One region of the Bacillus sp. 11C genome, then DNA from elsewhere that is predicted to be linked to it. Evidence: riboswitches for the same ligand, from Rfam matches in the RefSeq annotation. Region 1 holds a riboswitch; each other region holds the start of a gene.

Evidence for each region. Region 1 has a riboswitch for thiamine pyrophosphate ahead of thiC (phosphomethylpyrimidine synthase ThiC). Riboswitches for the same ligand answer to the same signal wherever they lie in the genome.
Region 2: linked by a shared signal. The riboswitch ahead of ACY3LV_RS11355 (YkoF family thiamine/hydroxymethylpyrimidine-binding protein) and the one ahead of thiC (phosphomethylpyrimidine synthase ThiC) in region 1 are both predicted to bind thiamine pyrophosphate.
Region 3: linked by a shared signal. The riboswitch ahead of tenA (thiaminase II) and the one ahead of thiC (phosphomethylpyrimidine synthase ThiC) in region 1 are both predicted to bind thiamine pyrophosphate.

What each region holds. Positions count from the first base shown of each region.
Region 1 is NZ_JBUPVZ010000015.1:81,487-89,540, forward strand. Features, by position in the region: gene rpsN (30S ribosomal protein S14) at 1-108, opposite strand, end outside; gene ACY3LV_RS17775 (hypothetical protein) at 222-758, opposite strand; gene katA (catalase KatA) at 1,187-2,638, shown strand; gene thiC (phosphomethylpyrimidine synthase ThiC) at 2,878-4,650, opposite strand; TPP riboswitch at 4,782-4,889, opposite strand; gene ACY3LV_RS17790 (Type 1 glutamine amidotransferase-like domain-containing protein) at 4,958-5,650, opposite strand; gene ACY3LV_RS17795 (hypothetical protein) at 5,943-6,140, opposite strand; gene spo0M (sporulation control protein Spo0M) at 6,284-7,060, shown strand; tRNA gene ACY3LV_RS17805 (tRNA-Leu) at 7,112-7,193, opposite strand; tRNA gene ACY3LV_RS17810 (tRNA-Leu) at 7,473-7,561, opposite strand; tRNA gene ACY3LV_RS17815 (tRNA-Cys) at 7,569-7,639, opposite strand; tRNA gene ACY3LV_RS17820 (tRNA-Gly) at 7,645-7,719, opposite strand; tRNA gene ACY3LV_RS17825 (tRNA-Gln) at 7,769-7,840, opposite strand; tRNA gene ACY3LV_RS17830 (tRNA-His) at 7,850-7,925, opposite strand; tRNA gene ACY3LV_RS17835 (tRNA-Trp) at 7,950-8,023, opposite strand.
Region 2 is NZ_JBUPVZ010000007.1:2,994-11,047, reverse strand. Features, by position in the region: gene rsbRB (RsbT co-antagonist RsbRB) at 1-631, shown strand, start outside; gene thiX (HMP/thiamine ABC transporter permease ThiX) at 665-1,429, opposite strand; gene ACY3LV_RS11365 (ABC transporter ATP-binding protein) at 1,404-3,047, opposite strand; gene ACY3LV_RS11360 (ECF transporter S component) at 3,034-3,633, opposite strand; gene ACY3LV_RS11355 (YkoF family thiamine/hydroxymethylpyrimidine-binding protein) at 3,674-4,237, opposite strand; TPP riboswitch at 4,332-4,444, opposite strand; gene ykoG (two-component system response regulator YkoG) at 4,547-5,233, shown strand; gene ACY3LV_RS11345 (ATP-binding protein) at 5,237-6,598, shown strand; gene ACY3LV_RS11340 (PepSY domain-containing protein) at 6,598-7,275, shown strand; gene ACY3LV_RS11335 (PepSY domain-containing protein) at 7,368-7,883, shown strand; gene ACY3LV_RS11330 (transcriptional regulator SplA domain-containing protein) at 7,968-8,054, shown strand, end outside.
Region 3 is NZ_JBUPVZ010000007.1:186,706-194,759, reverse strand. Features, by position in the region: gene ACY3LV_RS12455 (RluA family pseudouridine synthase) at 7-906, shown strand; gene prpE (bis(5'-nucleosyl)-tetraphosphatase PrpE) at 917-1,651, opposite strand; gene ACY3LV_RS12445 (monovalent cation:proton antiporter family protein) at 1,884-3,728, shown strand; TPP riboswitch at 3,791-3,899, shown strand; gene tenA (thiaminase II) at 3,981-4,688, shown strand; gene tenI (thiazole tautomerase TenI) at 4,666-5,283, shown strand; gene thiO (glycine oxidase ThiO) at 5,267-6,376, shown strand; gene thiS (sulfur carrier protein ThiS) at 6,376-6,576, shown strand; gene thiG (thiazole synthase) at 6,573-7,343, shown strand; gene thiF (thiazole biosynthesis adenylyltransferase ThiF) at 7,340-8,054, shown strand, end outside.

The sequences.
Region 1 (8,054 bases):
GAGTGCCTCGTAATCTCCTTTTTCTTTCAGCTCGCGTCTAATATCAGCGTATTGTTCAACAAGCTGCTGGCGTTTTAACTCTTTTGCCACTTTTGATTTTTTAGCCAAGTCACATAGCCTCCTTTTTAAATCGAAATTGTTACGATTTAAAATGTATCACGCACGATTCAAAAAAGCAAGTATACCGCTTTGTAAAACAGACGGCCTGAAGCCGCCCGTTTCTAATGATGCAATTCCACATAATACAGTAGCGCATCTTGATGCTTAATGAGCTCTTTTTTGTGTTCAGAGGTGTGCATTGGTTCGTCAGTCCCTTTAATACTGCTGCCGATCAATACAGGTTTTTCGAAAGAAATCGGTTTAGCCGACGAAATCTTCTGAGTCACTTCCTGTGCCGCGCTATCATCACGCCGAAACGACGAATCAGCCACAATATTTCCTTGTTTATCCACAATTCCAAAATGAACGGTGCTCAGTTTATTCTTACCTTCTCCCTCCTCATTCTCAAAGTAAACAAATTGTAATGAATCGGGTTTTTCCTCCGAGTAATCTGCACTTACCGGTCCAATGGTTTCAACAAGCTTTCCGTTTTGATAATGCTCTATATACATTTCAGCTCCAGAAATGCTATCACTGATATTTGCGACCTCGGCAGTGAAGGTTTGGGAGGCTGCAACATCCATTCTATTTTTTTCGAGATCTGACATATCGGCCTCTTTGATTTCCATTTGTTTTGTATCTTCGCATGCTGACAGCATAGCAATCAGGCAAATAATTGTTGTGCTTATCAATGTTTTCAGAAAATCAGCTCCCTTCTTTACATATCATACCATGTGTTCAAGGGCTGTGTTTTACTTAAACCTGCGCCTTATTGGCAGAAGCAAAAGCCAAGTCTGCAAAATAAACACTTTTCTAAGTGAGGATACCGGTCATAAACCAACTCTATTTATGCGAGATTTTGTCTGCCTGTTTATCACTTACTCTGCTTGTTTCGCAAATAGAAAAGAAAAAATCATGATCACACAAATTTTCATTGTTTTAAAACCTGTTATGACAGAGGTTTATCATCATTTTCAATACTAGATATCGCTTAATATAAATAACTATTTTATAATAATTATAATATGATATTGACTTTTTACTTAGAGATGATATTATGTTCTTATAAATTCCAAGAGGTGATCACATGAGTTCAAATAAACTGACAACTAGCTGGGGCGCCCCGGTTGGAGATAACCAAAATTCAATGACTGCAGGTTCTCGCGGACCAACTTTAATCCAAGATGTACATTTACTCGAAAAATTGGCCCATTTCAACAGAGAACGTGTTCCTGAGCGTGTTGTTCACGCTAAAGGAGCAGGCGCTCACGGATATTTTGAAGTAACAAACGATGTAACAAAATACACGAAAGCCGCTTTCCTTTCTGAAGTCGGCAAACGCACACCGTTGTTCATCCGTTTCTCAACAGTTGCCGGTGAACTTGGCTCGGCTGACACAGTTCGCGACCCGCGCGGATTTGCCGTTAAATTTTATACTGAAGAAGGAAACTATGACATCGTCGGAAACAATACACCGGTATTCTTTATCCGCGATGCGATTAAGTTCCCTGATTTCATCCATACACAAAAAAGAGATCCAAAAACACACTTAAAAAACCCTACAGCTGTATGGGATTTCTGGTCACTTTCACCAGAATCGCTTCACCAAGTGTCGATTCTGATGTCTGACCGCGGGATTCCTGCGACACTTCGCCACATGCACGGCTTTGGAAGCCATACATTCAAATGGACCAATGCCGAAGGCGAAGGCGTATGGATTAAATATCACTTTAAAACAGAACAAGGCGTGAAAAACCTTGATGTTAGTACCGCTGCAAAAATTGCCGGTGAAAACCCAGATTATCATACAGAAGATCTTTTCAACGCGATCGAAAACGGTGATTTCCCCGCATGGAAACTATATGTGCAAATCATGCCTTTAGAAGATGCAAATACGTATCGCTTCGATCCGTTTGATGTCACAAAAGTTTGGTCTCAAAAAGACTATCCGTTAATCGAAGTCGGACGCATGGTTCTCGACAGAAATCCGGAAAACTACTTTGCAGAAGTAGAACAAGCGACATTCTCACCTGGAACACTTGTGCCTGGCATTGATGTTTCTCCGGATAAAATGCTTCAAGGCCGGCTGTTTGCTTATCATGATGCACACCGCTACCGTGTTGGCGCAAACCATCAAGCGCTGCCAATCAACCGCGCACGCAACGAAGTCAACAATTATCAGCGTGACGGACAAATGCGTTTTGATAACAACGGCGGCGGATCTGTATATTACGAGCCTAACAGCTTCGGCGGTCCGAAAGAGTCACCTGAGGATAAACAAGCAGCATATCCGGTAGAAGGAATCGCTGACAGCGTAAGCTATGATCACAACGATCACTACACACAAGCCGGTGACCTCTACCGTTTGATGAGCGAGGATGAGCGTGCCCGCCTCGTTGAAAATATCGTAAACGCCATGAAGCCGGTAGAAAAAGAAGAAATCAAACTTCGCCAAATCGAGCATTTCTGCAAAGCCGATCCTGAATACGGAAAACGCGTGGCAGAAGGCCTTGGATTGCCGATTAAAAAAGATGCTTAATAGAGATGCAAAAACCCGCTGTGCAATTAGCGGGTTTTTTATTTAGTTACGCACTTCGTATGCTTCATATCAATTTCCTCCATGGGCATCGTTACTTCATAACCTCTCGTTTGTTTTCAAAATCAGAGCTTAAACGGCAAAATCTTATTCCCATTAATACAAAAAAAGGCCCTTATCTAAAAGATAAGAGCCTTCGGTGCCCCGATCAGAAATGCTGAAATTAATTCGCTGGCAATCTTTTATTTATAAAGCTGGCTGCCTTGATTTACAAATTCTTCGGCTTTTTCTTTCATCCCCTCTTCGATGGCATCCCATTCACTAAGCTCTTTGTCCTTCGCATAGTCCCGAATATCCTGAGAAATTCTCATGCTGCAAAACTTCGGACCGCACATTGAACAGAAATGAGCGGTTTTCGCTCCTTCTGCCGGCAAGGTTTCATCATGGTATTCAAGCGCTCTTTCCGGATCAAGAGATAGATGAAACTGGTCACGCCAACGGAATTCAAAGCGGGCTTTCGATAAAGCGTCATCCCGTTTTTGCGCTCCGGGATGCCCTTTGGCAAGATCAGCGGCATGCGCAGCAATTTTATATGTAATGACTCCTTCACGTACATCATCACGATTAGGCAGCCCCAAATGCTCCTTCGGCGTTACATAACAAAGCATGGCTGTTCCATACCAGCCGATCATCGCCGCTCCGATCGCTGAAGTAATATGGTCATAGCCCGGCGCAATATCTGTCGTCAGCGGTCCTAAGGTGTAAAAAGGCGCTTCTTTACAAATGTCCATTTGTTTATCGACGTTCTCTTTAATTTTATGCATCGGCACATGCCCTGGTCCCTCAATCATCACCTGAACATCATGCTTCCAGGCAATTTGCGTCAATTCTCCGAGAGTCTCCAATTCAGCAAACTGCGCTTCGTCATTGGCATCAGCGATTGATCCAGGGCGAAGCCCATCCCCAAGAGAGAAAGCAATATCATACGCTTTCATGATTTCACAGATTTCTTCAAAATGAGTATACAAAAAGCTTTCCTGATGATGAGCCAGACACCACTGTGCCATAATCGCTCCCCCGCGTGACACGATTCCCGTTGTCCGTTTGGCGGTTAACGGCACATACCGCAGCAAAACACCCGCGTGAATCGTAAAATAATCCACTCCCTGCTCTGCCTGCTCGATCAGCGTATCACGGTAAATCTCCCACGTTAAATCCTCCGCTACGCCGTTTACCTTTTCAAGGGCCTGATAAATCGGAACAGTTCCCACAGGCACGGGGCAATTGCGGATAATCCATTCACGCGTCGTATGAATGTCTTTTCCGGTAGAAAGATCCATCATCGTATCCGCTCCCCAGCGAATGGCCCACGTCATTTTTTCCACTTCTTCTTCTATAGATGACGTAACCGCTGAATTCCCGATATTCGCATTAATCTTCACATGAAAATTCCGGCCGATAATCATCGGTTCGCTTTCAGGATGATTAATATTTGAAGGAATGATCGCCCGGCCGCTTGCTACCTCATCTCTGACAAATTCGGGAGACACATGCTCGCGGATTGCGATAAACTCCATCTCAGGTGTAATGATCCCCTTTTTGGCATAATGCATTTGTGTGACATTTTGGCCTGCTTTCGCCCGCAGCGGTTTCCGCTTTAGTCCTGGGTAGCTTACGTTTAGGTTTGCTTTTTTATAACCGTTATCTTCTGGTTTGATCGCCCGTCCCTCATATTCTTCGACATCGCCGCGCTCACTGATCCATTTTTGGCGGAGAGGCTTTAATCCTTCTTGAATATGAATGGTCACATCAGGATCCGTATAAGGTCCGCTTGTATCATAGACACGCACAGGCGCGTTTTCCTCTTCGCCGAACGACCCTGTCGTCGGGCTCAATGCGATTTCCCTCATCGGCACTTGGATGTCCGCAGAAGAACCCTCCACATATACTTTCTTGCTACCCGAAAAACTCGACATAATAGAAATGTTGGCTTGCTGCACTGAATTGTTTTGCATCACTGATCTTCCCCTCTCTTCGTTTGAAAGGACAAAATCAAGCCCATAACCAGCACAAAAAACCGGATTCAAATGAATGAACCCGGTTACAGTCAGAAAGAAACTTATTATTGCCCAGCACGACAATAATAAAAACAATTTCTCTACTTCCCCACGCTGGTACGAACCAGATCAGGTCCAAAGGGTTAAGAAGCTTACCTTCTCTCTCAGCCCGAAAACGGGCACCCCCAGTAACTATTGATTTCGGACTTATCTTAACATAAAACCAACCTAAAAAAAAGAGGAATATATAAAATATTCAGCTAATTCACCCCAAATATTTGACCGGCAGCGGAGTTTCAAATATTTCATGTTCACCCCTCGTCACCCGATATACCTTTGCACCCGGTCTTGAACTCACTGTCTGAAACAGCTGATTATTTATGAAATGGAGAGCCGCTCCATCTTCCGCCGCATAGCCCTCGCACAAGAATTCGTTACATATCAGCTGATGGTATATCGGTCTCCGATCCTTCTCACCGTCATAATGAGGACAAAAGCTTCCTTGCAAAAAGCCTAAACTTTTCATACTTGTCAGCGGTCCGGCTGAATCCGTCACCCCTTCTGCAAACCAGCAGATCGCACCGGCACTTAATCCAGCTAGAACCACACCGCTCTTCCACGCCTCTCTGAGAATAAGATCCAGCCCCCACTCCTTCCATAGCACAAGCATATTCCGTGTATTCCCCCCGCCAACATAAATCACGTCCTTTTCCATAACAAAAGAAGTTAAATCTGTTGACGGCGGCTTAAATAAGGATAAATGAGATGGCACACAATCCAATGTTTGAAATGTATGATAAAACCGCTGAACATAGTTTTGGGAATCACCGCTTGCCGTCGGCAAAAAACAAATACGAGGCGTCTTCCGTGCCGATTGATTCATGATATATCGATCGAGGGACAAATTTTCTGGCTCCATCGAAAAACCTCCCCCTCCCATCGCAATAATCTGTTTCATCATCCCACTCCCCGACAAAATTTGTTATTCATTATAGCATGACACAAGCCTAAATATTTTTTTATCAGAAAGAGCTAGAACATTAAATTCCTAACGATGATTTATAGCCCGAATCAAACCTAACAGCAACTAAAACCAGCATAAAATAAAAATTGCGCAGAACAGAACTCGCAAACCCAGACCTCAGAAAGCGTTGCATGAACAATTAGTTACAGTTGTTCATTTCATAGAGAACTGTAACAAAGTCATAAAAAAAGACGGTGTCTCATTTATGGGACACCGTCTCTTCCTTTTATTGCTCCACTCTTTGTAAAGCCTCGTTTACCGTTTCTTTTATAAACGCGTCTTCACCGCTTAATGAGTCTAAACTGAGATCACCATTTCTCAGCCTTTCGGAAATATTGTTTATATCCTCTTCTACCGTGATTTGCAGTTCACCAGCCAAAAACATTCTATGTAATTCATCAGCAACCAGACTTTCTTTATTCATTTCAACTCCGCTCCTTTGCTTTAAATTATTCTTAGTCTGTCCCAAGACTTTACGAATATAGGAAAAAAGTATGAATCAAACGAATCTTTTTTCCTCTTTCTTACGTATATCTGTTGAGAAAAAGAAAAAGGGGAAGATCTAATATGTCATTTTTCAAGAAGTTTGCGGCAAGTGCCGGAATCGGTGCTGCAAAAGTAGATACAATTTTAGAGAAAGACGCCTATTATCCAGGAGAAGAAGTACGGGGAACTGTCCATGTCAAAGGCGGAAAAATCGCTCAGGACATCCGCTACATTGACTTACAGCTTAATACACGGTACGTCATTGTAAAAGACGATGAAGAGCACCGTAAATACGCTACAATCCATTCTTTTCGGGTCACTGGTTCATTCACCATTCAGCCTGGTGAAGAGCATCAATTTCCATTCTCATTCACTCTCCCTCTTGATACGCCGATCACTGTAGGGAAGGTAGAAGTCGCCGTAGTGACAGACCTTGATATTCAAGGCGGTATCGATAAATCCGACCATGACCGCATTTACGTTGAAGCGCATCCCTGGATTGAAAGTGTGCTGGAAGCAATCGAAAACCTGGGCTTCCGCCTGAACGAAGCAGACTGCGAACAAGCGCCCTACTTCCGGCGCCGACTTCCATTTGTTCAAGAATTTGAGTTCGTCCCAACATCAGGCTACTATCGTCAGATGCTTGATGAATTAGAAATTATTTTCCTTTTAGACGAAGACGGTTTAGACATGATTATCGAAGTCGACCGCAGAGCAAGGGGCCTGCGAGGATGGCTTGAAGAGATGTATAATGACGGAGAACAGCTCGTACGCGTCCGCTTCAGCCAATCAGAGCTTGAAGATGCAGAAGAGCTTGAAGAGGTGTTAGAAGAGATCATAGACCAATACGCTGAATAAATTATAAAAAAACAAAAACCCGTTTCTACATAAGAAACGGGTTTTTCAGTATACCGGTGGCCGGGGTCGAACCGGCACTCCAGAAGGAACACGATTTTGAGTCGTGCGCGTCTGCCAATTCCGCCACACCGGCAAGTTTTACGTCGTATCTAACCGACGAATATAAATATATCATGGATCTTATTAAGTGTCAACGAATTTCAAAAAAGTTTTTTTGGAAAGATAATAATTAAAAAGTGTTAAGAGACTTGGCTAAACATAATGGCTAAAGCAGCTTTATGATCATGTATCAGAACTTCTGCTTATGATAAATCAAAGCAATAAAAAAATGATCTACACAAGTAGATCATTAATATGATTAGTTATAATGATAAAACAAAAACACCAATTCGACTTATCATGTAAGTAAAATTGGTGCCGAGGGCCGGACTTGAACCGGCACGGTAGTCACCTACCGCAGGATTTTAAGTCCTGTGTGTCTGCCAATTCCACCACCCCGGCAAAAGAAAGGCGACACCCGGATTTGAACCGGGGATAAAGGTTTTGCAGACCTCTGCCTTACCACTTGGCTATGCCGCCGTAATTGGAGCGGAAGACGGGATTCGAACCCGCGACCCCCACCTTGGCAAGGTGGTGTTCTACCACTGAACTACTTCCGCATCTTAAGGGACTTAATACATGATATGCAATTGATATAAAAAAGTGAGACTGGGCTAGCTGGATTCGAACCAACGCATGACGGAGTCAAAGTCCGTTGCCTTACCGCTTGGCTATAGCCCAATGATAATATGGGGCGATTGATGGGAATCGAACCCACGAGTGCCAGAGCCACAATCTGGTGCGTTAACCACTTCGCCACAACCGCCATAATCTCAAGATGTCATAAATTTGGCAGGGGCAGTAGGAATCGAACCCACACCGGAGGTTTTGGAGACCTCTGTTCTACCGTTAAACTATGCCCCTATAAAAATGGTGGAGGGGGGCAGATTCGAAC
Region 2 (8,054 bases), on a different contig from region 1:
TCTCGAAGAATTTCGAGTGTGGGTCATTGAGCTGACGAACGATCAAAAGCATCTCGACACTCCGGTTCAGTATGTGATTCGGGAGTTTATGAGAAACCGGAGATTATATACGAAGTATTTTGAGAAGTTCGCAGAAGAAAATGAGTCGGCGTTTGAACCGGGAGAGAAACAAAAATGGGCCGATTTGATTGTAAAAGTTTTTGATTTTACCATTTATACATTCGTCGATCACGCTGAAGCAAATGCCAAACAGCAATTAAACGCCCAGAGAGAAATGATATTGGAATTAAGCTCGCCTATCATTACCCTGAGCAAATCAACAGCTCTGCTGCCGCTTGTCGGTGACATTGACACTGAACGTGCAAAGTTTATTCTGGAAAACACGCTTCATGCTTGTGCAAAAAGACGCGTGGAGCATCTGTTAATCGATCTATCAGGTGTGGTGGTGGTTGATACGATGGTGGCGCACCAAATCTTTAAATTGATTGAGGCGCTCACTTTAATCGGTGTCAGGTCAACCCTGTCAGGAATCAGGCCTGAAATCGCGCAAACCGCTGTACAGCTGGGGATTGATTTTTCGAATATTACAATTAAAACCAATCTTGCCCAGGCATTAAACTATCATCAATAAGAAAAAAATCCGCTATCAACCGATAGCGGATTTTTATGAGGCAAAACATAGGGATACGAGTAAAGATCCTGCGAATAACAAGAGAACGAGGCAAAAGAACAGCCAATCGCGGCGGTTTACGGTCAGTGTCCGGTAATATGTCCGGTTTCTGCTTCCTGTAAAACCTTTTGATTCCATCGCAAGCGCTGTCCGTTCCGCTTTTCTGATGGCGCTGGCCAACAGCGGGATGGTATACCGCTTTAGCGCGCTGATTTTCTCAATGAAGCCGCTCTCTGCCGCTCCTCCTCTGATTTTATGAGCCTGCTGGATCAGCTGGATTTCATCCTTTAACAGCGGAAGAAAACGAAAGCCTGCAATGACCCCGTATGCGAGCTTTGGTGAGAGCTTGCATTGCTGGACAAGGCTCAGCATAAATAAAATGGGATCGGTCGTAAAGACAAACATCATCGATAACGCGGAAAAGCACAAAATACGAAACCCGAGAGAAATGCCGACAGAGACATTATCGCTGTTGATTGAGATAGGGCCTGCTTGAAACAAGAAATTATCCGGAGTTGTCGGGACCTTGCCAAAAACAGCGGCTGTCCATACGCATCCGAATGCCAAAATCAAAAACGGAATCGTAAACAAAAACCATTTTTTTAAAGGGATTCTGGCCGCCAATAGGACACCGGCAACGATGATGATATAAAAACACACAGGAGTGTAAGGATTGTAAATAAACGACAGCATGACGACACACAAAAAAACCGCCGCGGCTTTCACTGTCGGATTAATGAGATGTAACGGCTGCTTCATCACGCACCTCCTCTTGGTAGGCCATCCATTCATATAGAAGGGGGAGGGTGAGCTTTGCTTTTTGGACAAGCCCTTTTTCCTGAGAAAATAACTGCGCTGGAGATCCGTCAAAAGCTAGATTCGTATCATGGAGAACAAGCACGCTGTCGGCATACGAAGAGACAAGCTCCATATCGTGCGTAATCATAAGGACAGCGGTTCCTTCTTCCTTAATACGCCGAATCATATCCATGCATTCAGCCGCCGTATGGGCGTCCTGGCCAAAGGTTGGTTCGTCTAATAATAAAACCTTTACATCATGCATGAGCATAGTAGCGACACTCAGGCGCCGTTTTTGTCCTTGGCTGATCGCAAACGGATGATGATCAGCCAAATGCGCAAGACTGAAACGATCCAGCAGATGGTGCGCTTTTTCCTTAGTTTCAGCATTTACTTTTTGACCGAACATCAGCTCGTCATACACCGTATTGGTGACGAACTGATGCTCCGGGTTTTGAAAAACAAATCCCAAACGTTTTCGCAGTTCTTTTTCTTTATATGAATGCAGCGGCTGATCATATAGAAGAATCTTGCCGCTTTGCGGCTTCATAAGACGTGCGAGAACAGATAAAAGCGTCGATTTACCAGTGCCGTTAGGGCCGACAAGCGCCGTCAAAGAGCCTTCGTGCAATGAAAAGCTAAGGTCTTTGAAAATCGTCTGATGTCCTCTTGCGAATGAAAGGCCGCTGACTTCCAGCACACTCTTCCCAGAAGGAGTTTCTTTCTTTTCTGCATACTCGGCAGGAAAAGGCTTTTTGAACAGCGTTTCCTTTGATAAAGTAAACGGCATACTGCATTTTTTCTGCAGATCAGATACTTTTGGAATCGCGATGCCCATTTGCTTTAGGGTTGCCGCTTCGTACTGAAATAGATCTTGCGTTCGGCCATCCAGCGCTTTTTTTCCTGCTTTGTCCAGCACGATCGTTCTTTCAACCCAAGGCGTCCAGTCATCAAGCTGATGCTCAATGACAAGGAGGCTGAAGCCTTTATCACGCTGAAGATCTTTCATCATGTGAACGAACTCCCGCGCTGAATAAGGATCTAGAAGAGAAGTCGGCTCGTCTAACATAATGAGCTCGGGTTCCATGGCCAGTATACAGGCAAGAGCAACTTTCTGTTTTTGTCCCCCTGACAAAGTGGATATTGTTTTTTCTTTTAAATGAGCAATACGTAATTTTTCTAAAACGGCATCGATCTTCTCCGTCATCTCTTCTTTCGGAATCTGCAGATTTTCCAGCCCGAAAGCGATTTCGTCCTCCACCGTCAGCATGCAAAACTGCTGATCGGGGTCCTGAAAGACGACCCCGGCATACTGGGCTACCGTTTCGGAGGCTCCAGGGTCTGTGACCGGCTTTTCAAGTAAAAATACATGCCCCGACTGTGTGCCGTCACAAGCCTCCGGGTAGAGACCGTTTAAACAAAGGGCGAGCGAGCTTTTTCCGCATCCGCTCGGTCCTAGCAATAAAGCGCATTCTCCTTTTTGAAGCTCAAACGAAATATTTTGAAAAACCGGGTTCGCGTCTTCTTCATAAGAGAAGCTGAGCCTGTCAACCGTGAGAAGCTTATCAAAGGCTTGCATGTTCTGATACCCGTTTCCGTTTCTTTTTCAGTTCCTTTCCGAGTGCCATTCCGTTTAGCACGCCCGTATAAGCGAGAGAGTCGCTGACAGCCTTCCCGAGAAGTCCCGCAAGAAGTGCGCCGGAAGCAAGACGGATTATAAACAAAATGAGAAGATAACCTGGTGAATAGGCAATATAGCCAGAAACAAATAGATTATAGATAAAGCTGGCTACTGAAGATCCCATTCCTGCCAGCATAAGTACAGGCAGAGAATATGCTTTCCAGCGCGTCGCGAGAAATACAGCTTCAGCCCCGAGACCTTGAACGATGCCGACGACGATGACCATCGGGCCAGATGGATTTCCCAGCAGGCATTCAACGAGAGCGGCTATGACTTCAGAAACTAGCGCTGCTCCGGGTTTTCGAATAATGTACGCGGCGATGATGGAAACGATAAACCAAATACCGAAAATAGGTTCATAAGCGATTGGACCGAACATACCTGCAAGTACGTTTCCAAAATGCGTAAATAATAAATAAACCACGGCAAAAACAATACTGATAACGGACATAATGACAATTTCTTTTACTTTCCAGCTTTTCATTTTATCCCTGCTTTCTGTTTTTTCTAGATGGACTGTTAGCCTAAACATTCACAGTCATGGTTACGTGCTTTGTTTGCTTTCCAGCCATACGGAAAACGGCTTCCAATGTCCTGAATACGTCATGCGCATCCCCGTCAAGCTCACTCGCGTAATGGACACCTTGTACGAAGGTGCCTTCTGCTTTCGCAATGTCGACAGCTTCCATGATCAAGCCCATATAATCGGGCTCATTCATCGGATAAAGGGCAAATTGGCACGGCGCTTCCGCGTTCAGGCTCCGGACAGCATCTTCATTGACACGATTATCGTCTGCGGAAAGATATGTATCTCCTTGTGTGTCGCCCGGGCATCCGATGGAAAACGTGCCGTTCATGACGATGTGTTTTTCGCTGTTTGCCGCGTTAAGATAAATGGCTTTGGCTGCATCGAATACATGATCAGCCGATCCTCGTAAGATTGTGCTGATATGGTCGGTTTTCGTCCAAACCTTAGATGTGTCGGTTTTTTTCAGTGCAGACTTGATCACATTGATAAAATCATCTGTCATCGGATATAAAGAGAACCGAAAACCGGCGATTCTGCTTGTACCGCATATTTGCTGCATTTCTTTCACCTCTTGTTTTTTGGTAAAATAAAAAACTGCATATTCTAAGGGAATATGCAGTAAGAGATCGATTAAGCGCACAAAAAATACACCATTCGGTCAACCTGCACTTCCCCACGCTGGTATTATCCAGATCGGGTCATAAGGGATCAAAGCGCGTTACTCTCGCGCTTTATCTCAGCCAAAACAGCACCCCTAGTGCTTTCCGTATACAATTTTTTATGTTGACATCATAATAGATGATAAGAATCATTTTGTAAACCAAGAAATCATTTTTTTCATATCGAGTCAGGAGAGGGATGATCGGATTTGGAAAAAGGACACATATTAATTGTGGAAGATGAAGAAAAAATCGCCAGAGTGCTTCAGCTTGAATTGGAGTATGAAGGTTACAGCGTTACCATGAAACACAATGGTACGGAAGGGCTGAATGCGGCAGCGGAAGGCGGGTATACCTTGGTGCTTCTTGATGTTATGCTTCCGGGACTTAGCGGCCTGGAGGTGCTGCGCCGCTTGAGAAAAACGGATTCGCAAACACCGGTCATTTTATTAACGGCGCGCGACAGTGTGCCTGATAAGGTAACTGGACTGGACATCGGTGCCAATGACTATGTCACAAAGCCGTTTGAAATTGAAGAATTACTTGCCAGAATCAGGGCGGCACTGCGCCAAAAAGGGACAAAAACAAAAGATATTGACACCTTTCTTACTTATGACGACTTACGGGTGAATGAAAAAACACGTGAAGTGAGACGCGGAGACAAAGAGGTGGAATTAACGCCGCGGGAATTTGATTTGCTCGTCTATATGCTGAAGCATCCGCAGCAAGTGCTGACACGGGAGCAGATTTTAAGCTCAGTATGGGGATTTGATTATATTGGTGATACAAATGTCGTGGACGTCTACATCAGATACATCAGAAAAAAGTTGGATTATCCTTACGAAAAACAGCTGATCCATACGATTCGCGGGGTTGGCTATGCCATTAAGGGGTAAAAAATGAAGCTAAAGACCAAGATTCATCTATACACATCACTATCGCTGTTACTGTTATTAATTCTGGTCCATACCGCGGTCTATCTCATTTTTTCATCCGCCCTGACATCAAAGGATGCGGCCCGGCTTGCAGATGAGACCAGTAACATCGCCGAAGCACTGCATGCTGCTGAAACAGAAGGAGTGGCTTTGCAGGACATGCTGCAGGCCTATCTTCCGGCAAACGGCATGGTCCGTGTTGTGAATGGAGATCAAAAAGCCGTTATGACGATGACAAAAGAAAAAGCGTATAAAGATTTCCCTCTCGCTTTTCATAGCGGTGAAACTGCAGATGTAAGGAAACATGACGGCAAACTGTTTGCTGAAGCTGCTGTTCCGGTTATTTGGACCGATGGGCAAGTGGTATCTCTTCAGCTGGTTGAAAGGCTGGAGAACACAGAAGAGAGTCTGTTTCTGCTGAAAATCATCTTAATCGCTGCGAGTGCTGCTGTCTGTATCGCTTCTTTTTTTGCGGGAAGCTTGCTCGCCCGCCGGATCATCAATCCAATCAGGCGATTAATGATGACGATGAAAGACATACAGCGGGAGAAAGCATTCAAAACGATTTCCTTGGAAGGACAGTCCCACGACGAGTTATATCAGATGGGGCTGACGTTTAATGAGATGGCGATGATGCTGAAAGATCATTACGATAAACAGCAGCAATTCGTTCAAGATGCTTCACACGAATTGAAAACCCCGCTCACGATTATAGAAAGCTACAGCAGCCTGATGAAGCGATGGGGGGCAAAAAAGCCGGAAGTGCTTGAGGAATCGATAGAAGCCATTTATTCAGAAGCGCTGCATATGAAAAAACTGACCAATCAGCTTCTGACGTTGGCCAAAAGCCACGAAGGCATTGAGCTTGATCTGAAAACAATCGATCTGGTTGAAGTGTCGCGCACTGTCATGCAAACGCTCCAGCCTGTCTATCAGCGTGACATTTTTCTTGAAACAGATAAGGAGAGCCTGTTTGTAATAGCTGATGAAGAACGCATCAAGCAGCTGCTGACCATTTTGCTCGATAATGCCATTAAATATAGTGAAAAAGCCATTGTGATGACAGCCAAAACGAGGAATGGGCTGCCGTTTCTGTCAGTAAGGGATGAAGGCATCGGAATACCTGAGGAGCATATCCCGCACCTGTTCGAACGGTTCTACCGAGCGGATGAGGCACGAAACAGAAAAACAGGCGGAACGGGTTTAGGCCTTTCCATTGCCAAGCAAATCGCCGATGAGCACGGCCTTGAGCTGTCTGTAAAAAGTACGCCGGAACAAGGAACAGCTGTCACCATGGAATTCAGAGAACAGAATGGGGGAGGCTGATGAACAAAACAATCAAAGCAATTTCTGCTGCAGCGGCGGTTTTAGCCATCATCATCTGTGCGGTTCTTATCATTCGGCAAACCCATGAAGATGTAATGTCAAAGAAGGCTGTCGTAAAAAAAGTCGAAGCCTCTTATGAAGGCGAAATCACGAATGTAACACAATCAAAGGATAAAAAAACATATGATATGACCCTTGAAAATCCAAAGGGAACTTATTTTATAAAAGCTGATGCAAAATCGGCAGACATTCTTTCGATGAACAGAGTTAAAGAGATGAATCCATCTGTCATGACAGAAAAAGAAGCCGAGCAACTCGCACTTGAGCGGGTCCCGGGAACCGTCAAAAAACAAACACATCAGAATCGTGTTGCCACATATACCATTCAAAAAAAAGACGGAAAAACATACGAAGTGAAGGTAGACATGCAGGAAAAAGCAGTTGTGTCTGCTGACCAAATCAGCAGTAAAGACCAACCCAAAACACCGATTACGGAAAACGAAGCGAAAACCATTGCAGAGAGAGAAACGGGCGGGACGGCGGATGACGCAGATCTCGAAGAAAGTGGGGGCACTCTCATCTTTGAAGTGGATGTTGATCTTCCGGATGATAAAGAAGCGACAGTGAAAATCAATGCCTACACCGGAAAAGTTGCGAACATTGTGTATGAAGACTGACGTTTTCTCATCAAATTCTCATCTTTCTTTCGTTTTCCTTTCATGTTAAGTATGTAAACTGTACTCATACACATACAAAGGAGGAATCACATATGCTTAAGAAACGATGGATGGTTGGTCTTTTAGCAGGATGTTTAGCGGCTGGCGGATTCAGCTACAACGCGTTTGCGAAAGAAAACAATGATAACACACAGACTGCCGCTTCCGAGACTGGTGCACTCACTGAACAGGAAGCACAATCAATTGCCAAAACGGTTGTTGACGGCACAGTGGAAGACATCGACAGAGATATTTACAACGGTAAAGAAGTCTATGAAGTAGAGATCGAAAAAGACGGTGAAGACTACGACGTTTATGTAGATATTAAGACAAGACAAGCGCTTAATGACCCGTTAAAGGAGAAAGCAGAACAAGTCGCTATAACAAAAGAAGAAGCTGAAGAAATGGCCTTAAAGCAAACCAACGGAACCGTAACAGAAAGCAAGCTTGATGTAGACGACGGCGCTTACATCTACGAAATTGAGATCCAAACGAAACAAGGCACTGAGGCGGAATTTGACATCTCCGCAAAGGATGGCCGTATCATCAAGCAGGAGATAGACGACTAATCAAAACCCCCGCAGCAGCGGGGGGTTTTTTCATGATAAGAAGCCTTCGTTTGGACAATCTAAATAGAAAAGGAGGCGAAACACATGGAAAAGAAAGAGGAGCAATACATCAATCAGGCTGAATATGTCCCTCATCCGACAAAAGAAGGAGAATATGCTTTATTTCTTCAT
Region 3 (8,054 bases), on a different contig from region 1:
CGTATCGTGGAGCATTTTTTTATCAGAAAGAACATCACTTCCGCTGAAGACGGAATGACTGTAAAGGAATATGCAGGTGAACTGGGAATTTCGAAACGTCTGTTAACCGATATCAAGTTTGGCGGGGGAGACCTGCTGATCAACGGTGAGCATGTAACGGTCAAATACGTTTTGAGAGAGGGAGATCTTCTTGTCGTGAAGTTTCCTGAGGAACAGGTGAGTGAGACGTTATTGCCAGAGCCTGTCCCGCTCGATATCTTGTATGAGGATGAGCATGTGCTTGTGATCAACAAGCAGCCTTATGTATCATCAATCCCCTCAAGAGAGCACCCATCCGGCAGCATTGCGAATGGAATGATCCATCATTATCAAAAAAACGGAGTGAGGGCGACAGTTCATCTTGTCACCCGGCTGGACCGGGATACATCAGGTCTCATGCTTGTTGCCAAGCATCGCTTTGCCCACTCGATTTTATCGTCAGCGCAAAAAAGCGGGCTTGTGAAACGCCGGTATGCGGCAGTGGTCCACGGGCGGATGACACAGATGGAAGGAACTGTCGATGCTCCGATTGGCAGACATCCTGACAGTATTATTGAACGGATCGTGACACCGGACGGCCAGAAGGCTGTTACCCATTTTCATGTCACACACGCAACTGACGAGATCACATCGGTGACATTGCAGCTTGAGACAGGTCGGACCCATCAAATTCGTGTACATATGAGCTACCTCGGGCACCCGCTGTGCGGTGATACACTGTATGGCGGAACGAGACGGGAAATTGGCCGGCAGGCTCTGCACAGCGAGCAGCTTTCGTTTATCCATCCGCTGACGCAGGAGAACATGGTGTTTCATGCTGCACTGCCTCAAGATATGAAAGAACTGATAAAAGGAGAGAATCCGTAATTCTCTCCTTTTATATTGGGCGAAATCTTGATTCGTCATAAGGCAGGGAGCTTGGAACAGAGACGGTCTCTAGTTCTGGAAAGCGAAAGCCTGTCAGTTTATTTCCGAATACGCAGCCTGTATCAATGTTGATGGTGCGATTGACTTTCCGGGGCTCTTTCACAGGTGTATGGCCGTATACCACCCAAGCGCTTCCGCTATAGGATGCAGCCCAATCACGTCTGACAGGCCTGCCGTCCGGATACGTTTCACCCGTCACATCGCCGTAAAGCACAAAGTCTTTCACTCTGCGGGTAAATTTTCCGATATCGTCAGCCTTTATGCCAGCATGGGCGACAACTAATTCTCCGTTATGTAAGATGTCGTAAAGCGGCGCCGTTTCGTACAGCTTCATAAACTGTTCGCTGACTGTTTTTCTTTCTTCTGTAGAAAATTCTTCAAGCTCTGCCGCTGTTGTTTCGAGGCCATGCATCACTTTCACGGGGTTTCCTTTTAAGTAGCGGTACAGCTTATTGCAATGATTTCCCGGAACATAACGTACAGCGCCTTTTTCGTAAGCGCCGGCTACAAAGCGGATGACCTCAATCGATTTTGGTCCTCTATCAGTTAAATCTCCGGCAAAAACAAGCACCCTGCCTTCTTCGTGGACAGGCACTCCATTTTTCATTGTATAGCCAAGCTTTTGGATTAATGCCATCATTTCATCATAGCAGCCATGAATATCGCTGATTATATCGTAAGCCATGCGTGATCCTCCTTGCCGATTGTTTTATTTATTATGGAGCAAAGTGCTGTGAGTCATCACAGGCTTTTATGTGCAAATTATAGAAGAATTATTTTCTAAACAGGAATAAGACCTTTTTACTTTATTTTTTATCATCATCCTTGTTAAAATCGCGTTATGTTTTTTAAAAAATGAGGTTTTGTTCTTTGATTGAGAACTGAAATAACCCTGACCTAAAAAGGAGGTTCTGATTATGGCGCATTCATCTGTCGCATCTTTAGTTGTTGTACTTATCGTTGCATTTTTAACACCCATCCTTTTGCACCGCTTTAAACTGACGATCCCGGTTGTTGTTGCAGAAATCATTATGGGGCTGATTATCGGAAAAAGCGGTCTTAATTTAGTTGTCGAGGGTGATACATGGCTTGAGACGCTTTCTTTGCTCGGATTTATCTTTTTAATGTTTTTAAGCGGGCTTGAAATTGATTTTTCATCGTTTGAGAAAGGAAAGAAAAAGCAGCTCCTGCCGAACGGCAAAGCGGCGCCTAATACGTTTGCTACGGCGTCCATTATTTTTGCCGGTATATTTATTTTATCATTGCTGCTGTCCTATGGGTTCGTCTTGGCAGGATTTATCGAAAATGCGTTTTTAATGACGCTAATTATTTCAACGATTTCGTTAGGTGTTGTCGTTCCAACGTTAAAAGAAGAACGGATTATGAATTCAAATATCGGGCAGATTATTTTGCTTGTTGCCGTGATTGCTGATTTGGTCACGATGATTCTTCTTGCTGTGTTTTCTTCTCTATACGGAGAAGACAGCGGGAACATGTGGCTCTTGATGATCCTGTTTGCAGCCGGAGTGGTGCTTTACTTTTTCGGCCGGGTCTTTAAACATCGCTCATTTGTTGAGTCGATGTCAAAAGGGACGATTCAGATCGGGACGCGTGCCATTTTTACGTTAATTATCGTACTGGTTGCCCTGTCTGAATCACTTGGGGCGGAAAATATTCTCGGCGCTTTCTTAGCGGGGGTTCTCGTTTCCCTTCTTTCGCCAAACAAAGAACTTGTTCAGCAGCTGGATTCATTCGGCTACGGGTTCTTAATTCCGATTTTCTTTGTAATGGTCGGTGTGAAGCTCGATATTTGGACCCTTTTCCAAGATCCGAAAATTTTAATCATGATCCCGCTTCTGCTTTTGGCGCTGTTAGTCAGCAAAATCATTCCTGTCCTGTACTTGAAGAAGTGGTATGATAAACGAACCACTTTGGCGTCTGGTTTCCTGCTGACATCAACGCTCTCGCTCGTGATTGCCGCTGCGACAATCGGACAGCAGCTTCACGTGATCAGCGCAAATATGTCAGGAGCGTTGACGTTAGTAGCCGTCATTGCCAGTATTTTTTCGCCGGTCTTATTTAAAAAATTATACACACGGGAAGAGCACCCGGAGGAGAAAAAGACAATTACGTTTATCGGCGCGAACCAAATGACATTGCCGGTTACTCTTGAACTGCCGGAAGAGGAGTATGACGTGCGTGTTGTGCATGTCTATCAAGAGAATGCGGAGGAAAAGCTGTCAGAATCAGTATTTACCGTTGAAGCCATCTCTGACTATGAACACCAGACGCTTGAATCACTGGGCATTTTTGATGCAGATATCCTGGTTGTCGCAACTGGGAATGAAGACATGAATGCGGACATTGCGTTACTTGCAAAAGAAAAAGGAACAGGAAGAGTCATTGCCAGCGTGGGATCACCCGAAAATGAAGCAACTTTGAAGGAGCAGGGAATCAACATCTTTTCTATTCTGCTGTCGACAAAAACGCTGCTTCGCGCGCTAATAGAAGCGCCTGGTGTCATGAAGCTGCTCACGAACCAAGAGTCTTCTCTGTATCAAATTAATATGGAAAACAGCACGTACGACGGTGTGATTTTACGGGAATTCCCTTTTACAGGAGACGTCATCTTTGTCAGGATTTTTAGAGGTGTGGACAGCATCGTTCCTCATGGGGATACAAGGCTGAAACTGGGAGACCGCTTAATTGTCACCGGGTCTAGGGTGTATGTAATGGAACTTAAGAAAACATTAGAAGGATAAACCTTGACCAAATAGGGATTCGTGTTAATATAGAGGTGCAACAACAATTCAATATGTATTCGTATAACCACTAGGGGTGTCCTTCATAAGGGCTGAGATAAAAGTGTGACTTTTAGACCCTCATAACTTGAACAGGTTCAGACCTGCGTAGGGAAGTGGAGCGGTATTTGTGTTAGTTTACTACGCCAATTCCAAACCACTTTTCCTTGCGGGAAAGTGGTTTTTTTATTTATCAGACAGGGGGAATGACGTGTGAAATTTTCAGAAGAATGCCGCAGTGCAGCCGCAGAATGGTGGGAAGGGAGCTTTGTCCATCCGTTCGTTCAGGGAATCGGTGACGGAACGCTTCCGATTGACCGTTTTAAATACTACGTGCTTCAGGATTCTTATTATTTAACGCATTTTGCCAAGGTGCAATCGTTCGGCGCCGCTTATGCGAAGGACCTTTATACAACGGGCCGGATGGCAAGCCACGCCCAAGGTACATATGAGGCGGAAATGGCGCTTCACCGCGAGTTTGCGGAGCTGCTGGACATCAGTGATGAAGAGCGTAAGGCCTTTAAGCCGTCTCCTACAGCATACTCTTATACATCCCATATGTACCGTTCGGTTTTGAGCGGAAATTTTGCTGAGATCTTAGCGGCCCTGCTGCCATGCTACTGGCTGTATTACGAGGTTGGCGAGAAATTACTGACATGTGATCCGGGGCATCCGATTTATCAGAAGTGGATCAGCACATACGGCGGTGACTGGTTCAGACAGCAGGTCGAAGAGCAAATCAATCGCTTTGATGAGCTGGCGGAAAACAGCACGGAGGAAGTGCGTGCCAAGATGAAAGAGAATTTTGTTATTTCAAGCTTTTATGAGTATCAATTTTGGGGAATGGCCTATCAAAAAGAAGGCTGGTCTAACCGCGGCATAAAAGAGGTGGAGGAATTTGGAGCTTCACGCCATAACTGATGACTGCAAGCCGGTTGAAACGTTAGCGAGAGTCATCATAGCGATTCAGAATGAAGTTGATTACATTCACATTCGAGAACGGTCTAAATCGGCGGCTGACATTTTGAAACTGCTTGAGCTTGTTTCTGAAGGCGGGGTAGATAAACGAAAATTGGTCATGAATGGGCGAGTGGATATTGCACTTTTTTCATCTATTCATCGCGTGCAGCTGCCGAGCAACAGCTTTTCACCGAAGCAGGTCAGAGCCAGATTTCCTCACCTTCATATCGGGCGGTCAGTGCATTCACTGGAGGAAGCCGTTCAAGCAGAAAAGGAAGATGCGGACTACGTATTGTTCGGCCATGTGTTTGAAACGGATTGCAAAAAGGGTCTTGAAGGCAGAGGCATGTCCTTGCTGTCAGAAATCAAACAGCGGATGTCCATCCCGATTATGGCCATCGGCGGCATGACACCAGACAGATTAAGAGACGTAAAACAAGCGGGAGCAGACGGCATCGCTGTCATGTCAGGAATTTTCTCTTCCGCTGACCCTTTGGAAGCTGCCAGACGATATTCCCGTAAGCTAAAGGAGATGCGCTATGAAAAGGCATTATGATGCAGTAGTCATTGGAGGCGGGATTATTGGTTCCGCGATTGCTTATCATTTAGCAAAGGAAAACAAAACAATCGCATTGTTTGAAAGCGGGACAATGGGCGGCAGAACAACAAGTGCCGCTGCCGGAATGCTTGGCGCCCATGCCGAGTGCGAGGAACGTGACGCGTTTTTTGACTTCGCCATGCACAGCCAGCGTCTGTACAAAGGTCTTGGAGAAGAGCTTTACCCATTATCTGGTATTGATATCAGTCGACATAACGGCGGTATGTTTAAGCTGGCGTTTTCTGAAGAAGACGTGCTGCGGCTGAGGAAGATGGATGATTTGGAATCAGTCAGCTGGCATACAAAAGAAGAAGTTTTAGAAAAAGAGCCGTATACGTCCGGTGACATTTTCGGGGCATCCTTTATTCAGGATGATGTGCATGTTGAGCCTTATTTCGTTTGCAAGGCATATGCGAAAGCAGCGAAAGCGCTTGGCGCGGAGATTTTTGAGCATACTCCCGTCATGCATGTCGAACGTGACGGTGAAGCGCTGTCCATCGAGACACCGAATGGTAACGTATGTGCGGATTATGTCGCGGTTGCCAGCGGGGTGTGGAGCGGAATGTTTTTTAAACAGCTCGGGCTGAACAACTCATTTTTCCCTGTAAAAGGGGAATGCCTGTCTGTTTGGAATGATGATATACCGCTGACAAAAACACTTTACCATGACCATTGCTATATCGTGCCGAGAAAAAGCGGCAGACTGGTTGTCGGCGCGACAATGAAGCCGGGTGACTGGAGTGAAATACCGGATCTTGGCGGACTGGAATCTGTTATGAAAAAAGCAAAAACGATGCTGCCGGCCATTCAGAATATGAAGGTGGATCGTTTTTGGGCAGGACTGCGGCCGGGAACAAAGGATGGGAAACCGTACATCGGCAGACACCCTGAGGACAGCCGTATTTTATTTGCTGCGGGCCATTTTAGAAATGGGATTCTGCTTGCTCCGGCAACGGGGGCTTTGATCAGTGATCTCATCATGAATATAGAGGTCAATCAAGACTGGCTGCACGCATTCCGAATTGATCGCAAGGAGGCGGTTCAGATATGATGCTACAGCTGAACGGTAAAGACGTGAAATGGGAAAAAGACACAGGTACAATTCAAGATCTGCTGGCGTCCTATCAGCTTGAAAATAAAATCGTTATCGTTGAAAGAAATAAAGAAATTATCGGCAAAGAACACTATCACGAGGTTGAGCTTTGTGATCGCGATGTCATTGAAATTGTCCATTTTGTAGGAGGCGGATGAGCATGTTAACTATTGGCGGGAAATCATTTCAATCAAGATTGCTGCTGGGTACGGGGAAATACCCATCGTTTGATATCCAAAAGGAAGCGGTGGCTGTTTCCGAGTCTGATATTTTAACATTTGCTGTGCGGAGAATGAACATTTTTGAAGCGTCTCAGCCTAATTTTCTGGAACAGCTTGATTTATCTAAATACACGCTTCTGCCGAATACAGCGGGCGCCGGGACCGCTGAAGAAGCGGTTCGGATTGCAAGGCTGGCGAAAGCGTCAGGGCTTTGTGACATGATTAAAGTCGAAGTCATCGGATGCAGCCGTTCCTTGCTGCCTGATCCTGTTGAAACATTAAAGGCGTCCGAACAGCTTCTTGAAGAAGGATTTATCGTGCTCCCGTACACGTCGGATGATGTTGTGCTGGCAAGAAAACTGGAGGAGCTTGGCGTTCACGCCATCATGCCGGGGGCATCTCCGATCGGATCTGGGCAAGGAATCTTAAATCCTTTGAATCTGTCATTTATTATTGAACAAGCGAAAGTGCCGGTTATCGTGGACGCCGGAATCGGATCGCCTAAAGACGCGGCATACGCAATGGAGCTTGGAGCTGACGGCGTACTCCTCAATACGGCTGTATCAGGCGCTAATGATCCTGTGAAAATGGCTCATGCCATGAAGCTCGCGGTGGAAGCAGGACGCCTTTCTTATGAGGCGGGACGTATTCCGCGGAAGCAGTACGGAACGGCAAGCAGTCCGGGAGAAGGTCTTCCTGTATGACGGACAGGTACTCCAGACAGGAGCTGTTTGCTCCGATCGGCCCAGCCGGCCAGAAGAAACTGAAAGAAGCGCGCGCCGTGATTATCGGCGCCGGCGCGCTTGGAACAGCCAGTGCAGAAATGCTGGTCAGAGCGGGTGTCGGCTCTGTGAAGATTGCCGACAGAGATTACGTTGAATGGAGCAACCTGCAGCGCCAGCAGCTGTATACAGAAGATGATGTCAAAAAAGAAATGCCGAAAGCGGCCGCTGCTGAGCATCGTCTCCGTTCAATTAACAGCGATGTTGATGTGACTGGCCTTGTGTTGGATGTGACAGCGGAAAATATCTTTGAGCTGATTAAGGGCGCTTCGATCATCGTGGATGCGGCTGATAATTTTGAAACCCGCCTGATCGTAAATGATGCTGCGGTCAAAGAAGGGATCCCTTTTCTTTACGGTGCCTGTGTAGGGAGCTACGGCCTCACCTTTACTGTAGTGCCGGGATCGACCCCCTGCCTGCATTGCTTGCTCGATACACTTCCGATTGGCGGAGCGACATGTGACACAGCCGGCATCATCAGTCCGGCTGTATTGCAGGTAGCGGTCTTTCAGGTGACAGACGCGCTGAAGCTGCTGACGGGAGAGAATTGCGAGCCAGTGCTGCGCTCCTTTGACCTATGGAAAAATGAGCGGTCAGAGGTGAAAGCGGCGGGTCTCAAACAGAACTCATGCC